3 regions of the Xanthobacter pollutisoli genome follow, and region 1 is predicted to be linked to each of the others. Evidence: predicted binding sites of a transcription regulator. Region 1 holds the regulator's gene; each other region holds the start of a gene.
The links. The regulator PhoB, encoded in region 1, activates phosphate uptake and scavenging genes when phosphate is short. The targets are predictions, from matches to a motif close to TGTCATNNANCTGTCAT.
Positions count from the first base shown of each region.

Region 2: ABLE93_RS12550 (alpha-D-ribose 1-methylphosphonate 5-triphosphate diphosphatase) is a predicted target of PhoB. The motif match lies at 1,822-1,838, and genes of this name have one in related genera.
Region 3: ABLE93_RS10145 (esterase-like activity of phytase family protein) is a predicted target of PhoB. The motif match lies at 1,489-1,505, and genes of this name have one in related genera.

Region 1 is NZ_JBDZDP010000007.1:38,127-41,397, reverse strand. Features, by position in the region: gene pstB (phosphate ABC transporter ATP-binding protein PstB) at 1-682, shown strand, start outside; gene phoU (phosphate signaling complex protein PhoU) at 810-1,538, shown strand; gene phoB (phosphate regulon transcriptional regulator PhoB) at 1,680-2,381, shown strand; gene ABLE93_RS15070 (flavin monoamine oxidase family protein) at 2,476-3,271, opposite strand, start outside.
Region 2 is NZ_JBDZDP010000005.1:48,376-51,646, reverse strand. Features, by position in the region: gene ABLE93_RS12555 (DUF2125 domain-containing protein) at 1-591, shown strand, start outside; gene ABLE93_RS12550 (alpha-D-ribose 1-methylphosphonate 5-triphosphate diphosphatase) at 600-1,733, opposite strand; gene ABLE93_RS12545 (hypothetical protein) at 1,881-3,271, opposite strand, start outside.
Region 3 is NZ_JBDZDP010000003.1:295,433-298,703, reverse strand. Features, by position in the region: gene ABLE93_RS10155 (M20/M25/M40 family metallo-hydrolase) at 1-368, shown strand, start outside; gene ABLE93_RS10150 (zinc transporter ZntB) at 453-1,448, shown strand; gene ABLE93_RS10145 (esterase-like activity of phytase family protein) at 1,565-2,998, shown strand; gene ABLE93_RS10140 (ArnT family glycosyltransferase) at 3,105-3,271, opposite strand, start outside.

The DNA of each region.
Region 1 (3,271 bases):
CGAGGTTCCCGAGAAGCGCGTGACCGCCATGATCGGCCCGTCGGGCTGCGGCAAGTCCACCCTGCTGCGCGTGTTCAACCGCATGTACGACCTCTACCCCGGCCAGCGGGCCGAGGGCGCGGTGCTGTTCGACGGCGTGAACATCGTGGGCAAGGAGCTCGACCCCACCATCGTGCGCACCCGCATCGGCATGGTGTTCCAGAAGCCGACGCCCTTCCCCATGACGATCTATGACAACATCGCGTTCGGCGTGAAGCTGCACGAGCGGCTGAACAAGGCGCAGATGGACGAGCGGGTGGAATGGTGCCTGCGCAAGGCCGCCATCTGGGACGAGACCAAGGACCGCCTGCACACCTCGGCGCTCGGCATGTCCGGCGGCCAGCAGCAGCGCCTGTGCATCGCCCGCACCATCGCGGTGCGGCCGGAGGTGATCCTGCTGGACGAGCCTACCTCGGCCCTCGATCCCATCTCCACCTCGAAGATCGAGGACCTGATCGACGAGCTGAAGCAGGAATTCACCATCGTCATCGTGACCCATAACATGCAGCAGGCCGCGCGCTGCGCCGACATCACCGCCTTCTTCTACCTGGGCGAGCTGATCGAGGTGGCGCCTTCGGACGTGATCTTCACCAACCCGAAGGAAATCAAGACGCGCGACTACATCACCGGCCGCTTCGGCTGACGCGGGAAAGGCGCCGGCGGGCTCGCCCGGCCGGCGCATCTTCCCTCAACCCCAAGGGAGCGAACGCCTCCGCCGGCCGGCCTGTTGGCCCGGGCCGGCTGGCGGGCTCCAAGGAAGGACCGATCCCATGCCGGAGCATACCGTTGCCTCTTTCGACGTCGAGCTGAAGGAAATCGGCCGCAAGGTGGTGGAGATGGGCGGCCAGGCCGAGCGCCTCGTGGCCGACGCCGTCACCTCGCTGATCCGCCGCGACGGCGCCATCGCCCAGAAGGTCGTGCTGCTCGACGCCACCGTCGACCAGGCCCAGCGGGAGATCGAGGACCGCGCCATCCTGGTGATCGCCAAGCGCCAGCCGGTGGCCAACGACCTGCGCGAGATCGTCGCCGCCATCCGGGTCGCCAACGACCTGGAGCGCATCGGCGACCTCGCCAAGAACGTGGGCAAGCGCGTGATCGCCATCGAGGGCGAGTATCATCCGCAGAAGCTGGTGCGCGGGGTGGAGCACATCTCCGACCTGGTGCTGGAGCAGCTGAAGGAGGTGCTCGACGCCTACGCCGCCCGCAACGAAGCCAAGGCGGTCGAAGTGTGGGGCCGCGACGGCGCCATCGACACCATGTACACCTCCCTGTTCCGCGAGCTCCTGACCTATATGATGGAGGATCCGCGCAACATCTCGGTGTGCACGCACCTGTTGTTCTGCGCCAAGAACATCGAGCGCATCGGCGACCACGCGACCAACATCGCCGAGATCGTCTTCTACATGGTCACGGGCCAGAACCTGCCCGAGACCCGCCCGAAGGCCGACGCCTCGAGCGAGACCACGCTGCCCTTCCCGGGCCGCACCGTCCAGGGCTGAGGCCCGGACGGGCGCATGACGGAGCGCGAGCGGCCGGATCGGGTTCGGTCCGATCGCCCGCCCTCTCATTTTGCCAAGAGGACGCGTGGCGCGGGTTGCCCAGCAGCCGGCCGCCCCGGTCTAACGAACGGATGAATGACAGTGCCGGCGCGTATTCTGATCGTCGAGGATGAGGAGCCTCTGACCCTCCTGCTCCGTTACAATCTGGAGTCGGAAGGCTACGGCGTGGAGAGCGTCGGCCGCGGCGACGAGGCCGAGACGCGGCTGCGCGAGAGCGTGCCGGATCTCGTGATCCTCGACTGGATGCTGCCCGGCCTCTCCGGCATCGAATTGTGCCGGCGCCTGCGCACCCGGCCCGAAACCGAGCGCCTGCCCGTCATCATGCTCACCGCGCGCGGCGAGGAGACCGAGCGGGTGCGCGGCCTCGCCACCGGGGCGGACGACTATGTGGTGAAGCCCTTCTCGGTGCCGGAGCTGCTCGCCCGGGTGCGCGCCTTGCTGCGCCGGGCCAAGCCCGAGCACGTGGCGACGCTTTTGCGCGCCGGCGACATCGAGCTCGACCGGGAGACCCACCGGGTGCACCGCGCCGGCCGCGAGGTGCATCTCGGCCCCACCGAGTTCCGCCTGCTGGAATTCCTGATGCAGTCTCCCGGCCGCGTCTTCTCCCGCGAGCAGCTGCTGGACGGGGTGTGGGGCCAGGACGTCTATATCGACGAGCGCACCGTGGACGTGCACGTGGGCCGCTTGCGCAAGGCCATCAACCGCGGCCGCCAGTCCGACCCCATCCGCACCGTGCGTGGCGCAGGCTATTCCTTCAACGAGATGTTCGCCCGCGCCCATTGAGGGCGGGCCGTCGGGCTGCTACGGCCCGCGCGTGCGGCTTGCGAGGGTGGCGCGGGTCGCCAGGTGCTCCGTCGGGGCGCAGACGCCCGCCCCCTCAACCGGAGCGCACCCCGATCAGTCCCAGAACCTGCTTGGCCGCCCGCTCGCCCGAGAGCCAGGCGCCGCCCACCGTGCCCCACAGGGTCTCATGGGCGTGCTCGCCGGCGAACACGAGGCGGCCGGCAACCGTCTCGGTGAAGGCGCGGCGCATGTTACCGAAGCCGGGGAGGGCGCAGGAGAAGGCACCCAGCGCCCACGGCTCCTTGCTCCAGCGGGTGGCGAACACCTTGCCAAGTCGGGCCGCCGTGTCGGCGCCGAACTCGCGCGTGAGCGCCGCCTTGACGAAGGCTGCGGCGGCATCGGGCGGGCTGTCGGCGAGGCCGGTGGCCACGTCCCCGCCCACCTCCAGGCTGTAGAGGTCGCTGCCGCCGATACGGGCCCGCAGGGCATAGGCGCGCGGCCCCTCGGCGCGGAAATAGATCAGCTCGTCCACGCCGAGCCCGGCGGGATTGCGCGGCAGGCGGAAGCCGATGTGGTCGAAGGCGCCGAGGGTGATCTTCTCCACCGCCGTGCGCTGGCGTTGCGGCAGGCCGGGCTGGATGCGCAGCTTGCCCGACGCCATGAGGCTCGGCGGCACGGCGATGATGACGGTGCGCCCGAGCACCGTGCCCCGGCTTGTCTGCACCGAGACGAGACGCGGGCCGAGCTCCACCGCCCGGGCCGGGGTCTCCAGCCGCACGGTCAGCGGCCGCGCCAGCTGCGAGACGAGGGTGCCCACGCCCTGCCGGCAGATGTCCTCGCCCTCGCGCTCGTCGGCACGCGAGACGTCGACGGTGGAGATCTGGTCCAGC
Region 2 (3,271 bases), on a different contig from region 1:
CTGGAGCAGCCCGGCGCCGCGGGCACGCCGCCTGCGCCGCTTCTGTCCGCCCGCCTGTTCGAGTTCCACGCCCGCCGCTCGCCTGGAGCCGAAGGCCGGCCCGACAGCGTCGACTACGCCTCCGGCCTTGCCGGCGGGGAAAGCGCGGTGCTGGCGGCGCTCGGTGCCTCCGGCCCGGTGGACATGACGCTCCAGGGCACCGTGACCGCCTCGGCGGACCTGCGGCCTATGCCCCTGGCCCAGCGCATGCGTGCCTGGGCGGCGGCCGGCGGCGTCGCCAAGCTGGACCGCTTCGTCGTCACCTCGCCGCGGCTCGCCGTGACGGCGGGCGGCGCCGTCTCGCTGGACACCCAGGGGCGCCTCAACGGCAAGCTGGACCTCGGCTTCGCCGGCCTCAACGAGCTCGTGCAGGGCCTCGACCGGGCCGGCGTCATCCCGCGCGAGATCGCGCCCATCGTCACCGCGCTGGCCATGGTGGGCAAGGCGGGCCAGGTGGAGGGCCGCAAGGGCACCACCTTCGCCCTCTCATTCGATTCCGGCACGCTGAAGCTCGCGGGCTTCCCGGTGGGCATCATTCCGCCGGTGTTCTGACCTTCGGTTCAGAACACCCGCTCGCCCTCCACCAGAACCTGCCGCACCACGGGCGTGCCCTCGACGATGCGGAAGCGCAGCAGGTCGGCGCGCAGCTCCGGCGCCAGCCGGCCGCGGTCGTCGAGCCCCGCCATCCGGGCGGGATTGCGTGTCACGAGGGCCATGGCGTCGGGCAGGGCGACGCCGTCCGTCATGTGCAGGCGGGTGGCGGCCTGAAGCAGGCTCGCCGGCACGTAATCGGAGGCGAGGGCATCCACCAGCCCGTCCTGCGCCAGTTCCCCCATGGCGACGCCGCCGGAGTGAGAGCCGCCGCGCACCACGTTGGGCGCGCCGCCGATGGTGCCGAGCCCCGCCTCGCGCGCCAGCGTCGCAGCCTCGCGGGTGGTGGGGAATTCGCTCACCGTGCAGCCGGCGGCGCGGGCCGTTTCCACATGGTCGGCCGTGGTGTCGTCGTGGCTCGCGCGCACCATGCCGGTGGCGGCCAGCATCTCCACCAGCGGTGCGAAATTGCGCTCCACATTGGCCCGGCCGCGCGCCGTGCGCTCGCCGATCTCGCGGTCTGCCTCTGCGGCGTCCTTGCCGATGCCCAAAAGGAAGTTGCGCAGCACGTCCACGTTGCGCCACTGCCGGGCGCCGGGCGTGTGGTCCATGAGCGAGGCGAAGCCGAGGGCCGGGTGCGCCAGCGCCGGCTCGACGAGCCCGATGAGATCGGGATCGGTCATCTCGCAGCGCAGGTGCACGCGGTGGTCGGCGCGGAACAGGGGTGCGCCATGCGCCACCGCGTCCAGCATCACCTCGAACAGGGCGCGCCGCTCCGCCTTGGCCTGGTCGAAGCCCCCAGCGCAGATGGCGTCGAACACGGTGGTGATGCCGCTCGCCACCGTCTGACCGTCGTGCGCCAAGGCGGCGGCCCGTGCGTCCGGCCAGAACACCTTGGGGCGCGGGACGAAATGGCCCTCCAGGGCGTCGGTGTGCAGGTCGATGATGCCGGGGGCGATGAAATCGCCCTCGCAATCCACCGCTGCCGGCCCCTGTGCGCGCCCCTCCTCCACCCGATGGATGCGCCCGTCCCGAAGGGTCAGCGTGCCGTCGATGACGGCCTCGTCGAGGATGAGGCGGGCATTGGTGAGGACGGTTTCCATCGGGTCTCCGGTCAAGGCCTGAACGCGGCGCGCTCCGGTCCGCCGTTTGGCAGGCCGGCGCAAGGGCCGCCTCCCGTTGCATCGAACCGTGACGGCGCCATGACGAAGATGCCATGACGAAGATGCCATGGGGCCCAGCTCGACGTCTTAGGATGGCGGCGCCGCCGGCGGGATCACCGCATAGAGCTGGAAGCGCTCGCCCTCGAACACCAGCTTCAGCCGGTCGCTGTCCGGGTTTGCCGCGCCGCGGTCGGTGTAGAGCAGATAGACATAATCGAATTTGGTCGGCCAGAGGTCCCAATAATGCGGCCCATCGGCCGAGGGTTCCTCCTCGGTGATGAGCAATTGCTCGATCTGCGGCGGGGTGCCGTCCTGGGTGTCCACCTGGCCGCGGTAGGGCGCGCGCGCCCGCAGGATCTGCTTGCCCTCCACCGTGAAGGCGGTGGTGACGAGGGCGGACCGCTCGATCATGGCGAGACAGGCGGCGTGCATGAGGCCGAGGTCCTGCGGATCGGCGCCGGCCTGGGAATCGGCATAGGCGACGAGCACGCGCGATCCCGGACGGATGAGCGACACCGACTGGACGAAGTTCACCGTCCATTGCGACAGGCGGTTCCAAACCACCTGGACCTCGCCCACCCGCACCGCGAGGAGCAGCACCAGCACCACGGCGAAGCCGCGCCGCGCGAAGCGGTGGCGCAGGTCCACCCGCATGGCCGCGAGCACCATGAAGGCAATGGCGACCGGCAGGCGCTGGTCGGCCATGTAGGTGGCGAACACCACGCGCGGCATGGCGAGATAGACGACACCGGCCACCAGCAGCAGGGGCAGCAGGACGCTGTGCACCTGGAGCAGACGATGCCGCGCCGCCCACACGCCGGCACCGACGATGATGGCTGCGAGCGCGACCGCCACGTGGTCGAAATAGACGTTGAAGACCATTTCGATGCCGTCGATCTTGCCCTGCGGCTCCCAGTAGTTCTCGCCGCTGAGGCCCCAGGTGGGGCTCGCGAGCAGCAGCGGCACGATGGGCAGGAAGGGCAGGCCGGCGCAGACGAAGGCGACGAGGCGCGGGCGCAGGGGGCCGCGCGTCTGCCGCAGCCGGTCGATCTCATAGGCGAGGAGGCCGACGCCGTACACGCCGGCGGCGAACAGGTGGCAGAAGAACAGCGCCACCACGAAACCGGCAGACACGAGATGCCGCCACGGCCAGGGCCGGTCGCGCAGCGCGACCCAGGCTGACAGGGCGCACAGGGCGAGGCCGATGCCGAAATAATAGTTCATCACCCCGATCAGGAAGACCGCGTTGTAGAGCAGGGGGAAGGCGATGAGCGGCAGGGCGGACCAGGTGCCGAACAAGGTCCGGTTGAGCGTCAGCGTGCCCGCCGTGATGAGGGTGAAGCACATAAGCGTATAGATCTCGCCGGCGACATAGATGTCGGTCATCCGGTCGATCAGCGGCACCAGCAGATCCATCATCAGGTTGGGGATGATGGCCCATTGGAGCGTGTAGAAGCGCGCGATATCGGCATCGTGCG
Region 3 (3,271 bases), on a different contig from region 1:
ATCAGGACCCGGCCAAGCTGCGCGCCGGCTTCGAGGCCTTCGTGGCCGAGCGGGTGCCGGCCGATTGCCGTGCGGTGTTCCACTGGGGCGAAGGCGCCCGCGCCTTCCTCGTGCCGCCGGAGAGCCCGAACCTCACCCGGGCCGCCGCGGCGCTGGAACGCGAATGGGGCGTGGCGCCGGTCACCATCGGCTCGGGCGGGTCGATCCCCGTGGTCGGCCAATTCAAGGACCGGCTCGGTGTGGATACCCTGCTCATCGGCTTTGCTTTGGACGACGACCGGGTCCATTCCCCCAACGAGAAGTATGATCTCACCTCGTTCCACAAGGGGACCCGCAGCTGGGTGCGCATCCTCGACGTCCTCGCCTGACGGCGGGGGTGACGCTGCGCGCCCACTTTTTTGCGTCGCGCAATCGTGCGAGGAAGGCACGTGACAGCTGCGACGGAACGCGCCATGGCAAGCCTTTCTGCAAGCATCGACACGGAAGGTCTGGTCTCGGCCTGGCTGTTCGACGGCAAGGGTGGCGCCACCCGCCTGACGCAGGACGCCGCGTTCGCCACGGCCGAGCCCGACACCGGCTTTGTCTGGCTGCATTTCCGCCATCTGCCGCGGGCGCCGCAGACCTGGCTGCGGCGGGCGAGCGGCCTTGATCCCACCGCCGTCGACAGCATGGGCGAGGACCAGAGCCGCCCGCGCTGCGTGATGTTCGCAGAGGGCGCGTTGCTCTCCCTGCGAGGCGTGAACCTCCAGCGCAACGCCTTGCCCGAAGACCTTATCAACGTGCATCTCTGGGTGGACACGCGCCGGGTGATCTCGGTGCAGCACGACGCATTGTCGGCCATCTCCGATCTCGACGACGCGCTTGCCCGTGGCCGTTGCCCGCGCACCCAGGGCGAGTTCGTCGCTGACCTCTCCATGCGGCTCGTGGAGCGCATGGATGCGGTGGTGAACACGCTGATCGACGAGGCGGACGAGCTGGAGGACGCGGTGCTCGTCATCGAGACCTCGGAGCTTCTGCCCAAGCTCGCGGTGCTGCGCCGCGTCGCCATCAAGCTGCGCCGCCACATCGCCCCCCAGCGGGAAGCGCTGAACCACTTTGCGCTGGAAGACGACCCCTGGATGGGCCCGAAGGACAGGAACCGCCTGCGCGACGCCGCCGACCGGGTGGCGCGCCTCTCGGAAGAGCTGGACAGCGTGCGCGAGCGCGCCGCGGTCATCCGCGACCAGATGGTGGACGCGCGGGCCGAGCAGATGAACAAGTCCATGCTCGTGCTTGCCGTGGTGACGGTGGTCTTCGCGCCTATGACGCTCATTTCAGGCATGTTCGGCATGAATGTGGGCGGCATCCCCGGCAACGATGATCCCGCCGCCTTCTGGGCCCTCAGCCTGTTCCTGCTGATTCTGGGCTTCGTGCTTCTGTGGGCATTCCGGCGCCTGCGCTGGATCTGAGCCGCGCCGATGGGGCGCGACTGCCCTACGGTCACGCAAACGTCGTTGAGCTGTCGCCGGAGCGTTACGGCTTGCGGGGCACGTGGGGCGCGCATCGGACCTTCAGGAGGCATTCCATGCGCACGCTGAAATCCTTGACGATCGCGCTCCTCGCCGGAGCTGCCATTGCGCTTCCCGCCCTCATCGTTTCCGCCTCGGCCCAGGACAAGGCGAACCCGGCCACCTCGGCCGCCGCGTCGGAAGGCGCCGCCTTTCCGGCCGTGCTCGCCGGCCATGTGGTCCTGCCTGCCGCCAGCTTCGTTCCGGCGCCGCAGGATGCGCCCGAGGCCCTCAAGGTCTCCGGCAAGTTCACGACCGCCGACCGCACGCGCATCGACGGCGTCGGCAGCGTGAAGGGCGTGAGCGTCCTGTCCGAGAAGAGCGCGCCCCGCGAGACCGGCCTGTCGCTGCCGTTCGAGGGCCAGCCTGTCCAGGGCTTCTCGGGCATCGTGGACGAGGGCGAGGGCCGCTTCCTCGTGCTCACCGACAACGGCTTCGGCTCCAAGGCCAACTCGCCGGACACCATGCTCATGGCCCACCACCTGAAGATGGACTTCAAGGCCGGCCAGATCGAGCGCGTGTCGACGCTCTTCCTGCACGACCCGGACAAGAAGGTCCGCTTCCCCATCGTCATGGAGGCGAGCCCGACCCGCTACCTCACCGGTTCCGACTTCGATCTTGAGTCCATCCAGGTCGCCGGCGACAGCCTGTGGTTCGGCGAAGAGTTCGGCCCCTTCCTCATCGAGACCGATCTGAACGGCAAGGTGAAGCAGGTGTTCGAGACCAAGGTGGACGGCAAGGTGGTGCGCTCGCCTGACCACCCGGCGCTCACCACCCCCTCCGCGCCCGACGGCAAAGTGGCGTTCAGCGCCGCGCGGTCCAAGGGCTTCGAGGGCATGGCGATCTCGCCCGACAAGACCAAGCTCTATGCGCTGCTGGAAGGCCCGCTGTTCGATGCGGCCACCGGCGGCAAGGAGAAGGTTGGCGAGGCGGAAGTGCTGCGCATTGTCGAGTTCGACATTGCCAAGCGCGAGTGGACCGGCCGCTCCTGGAAGTATCCCCTGGCGGTGGCGGGCAACGCCATCGGCGATTTCAACATGATCGACGACACCCACGCCCTCATCATCGAGCGCGACAATCTGGAAGGCACGCGCTTCAAGGCCTGCACGGACGGCAAGGCGGCTCCCACGTGCTTCGACAAGCCGGCGCAGTTCAAGCGGGTGTACAAGGTGGCGTTCTCGCCCGAGACCGCCGGCCAGCCGGTGCGCAAGGTGGGCTACATCGATCTCCTCGCCATCAAGGATCCCAACGGCAAGGCGAAGCAGGGCGGCACCGAAGGCGTGCTGGACATGCCCTTCTTCACCATCGAGAACGTCGTGATGGTGAGCCCCACGCAGATCGTGGTGGGCAACGACAACAACCTGCCGTACTCCGCAGGCCGCATCCCGCAGAAGAACGACGACAACGAGTTCGTCCTGCTGGACGTGCCGGAGCTGCTGAAGGCGCAGTGAGCTTCGTCCCGCGCCGCCTCCGGGGGGCGGCGGCGCGCGGATGGATGCGGAAAGGCCGGGCGACAGCCCGGCCTTTTTGCGTTGGGGAATAAGAAGGCGACGGCCGCTACTGGCCGGCGGCGAAAACGCTCGGGAAGGGCCGGCCCCGCACGTCGTAGACGGTGGCGTAGGTGACGCCTTCCCGCTCGATCTTCACCAGCAGCGGCGCCCGCACGTCGGCGCAATAGAACTCGCCGAGGCGCATGTAGAAGTCCGCGTCGCGCCCGTCATAGG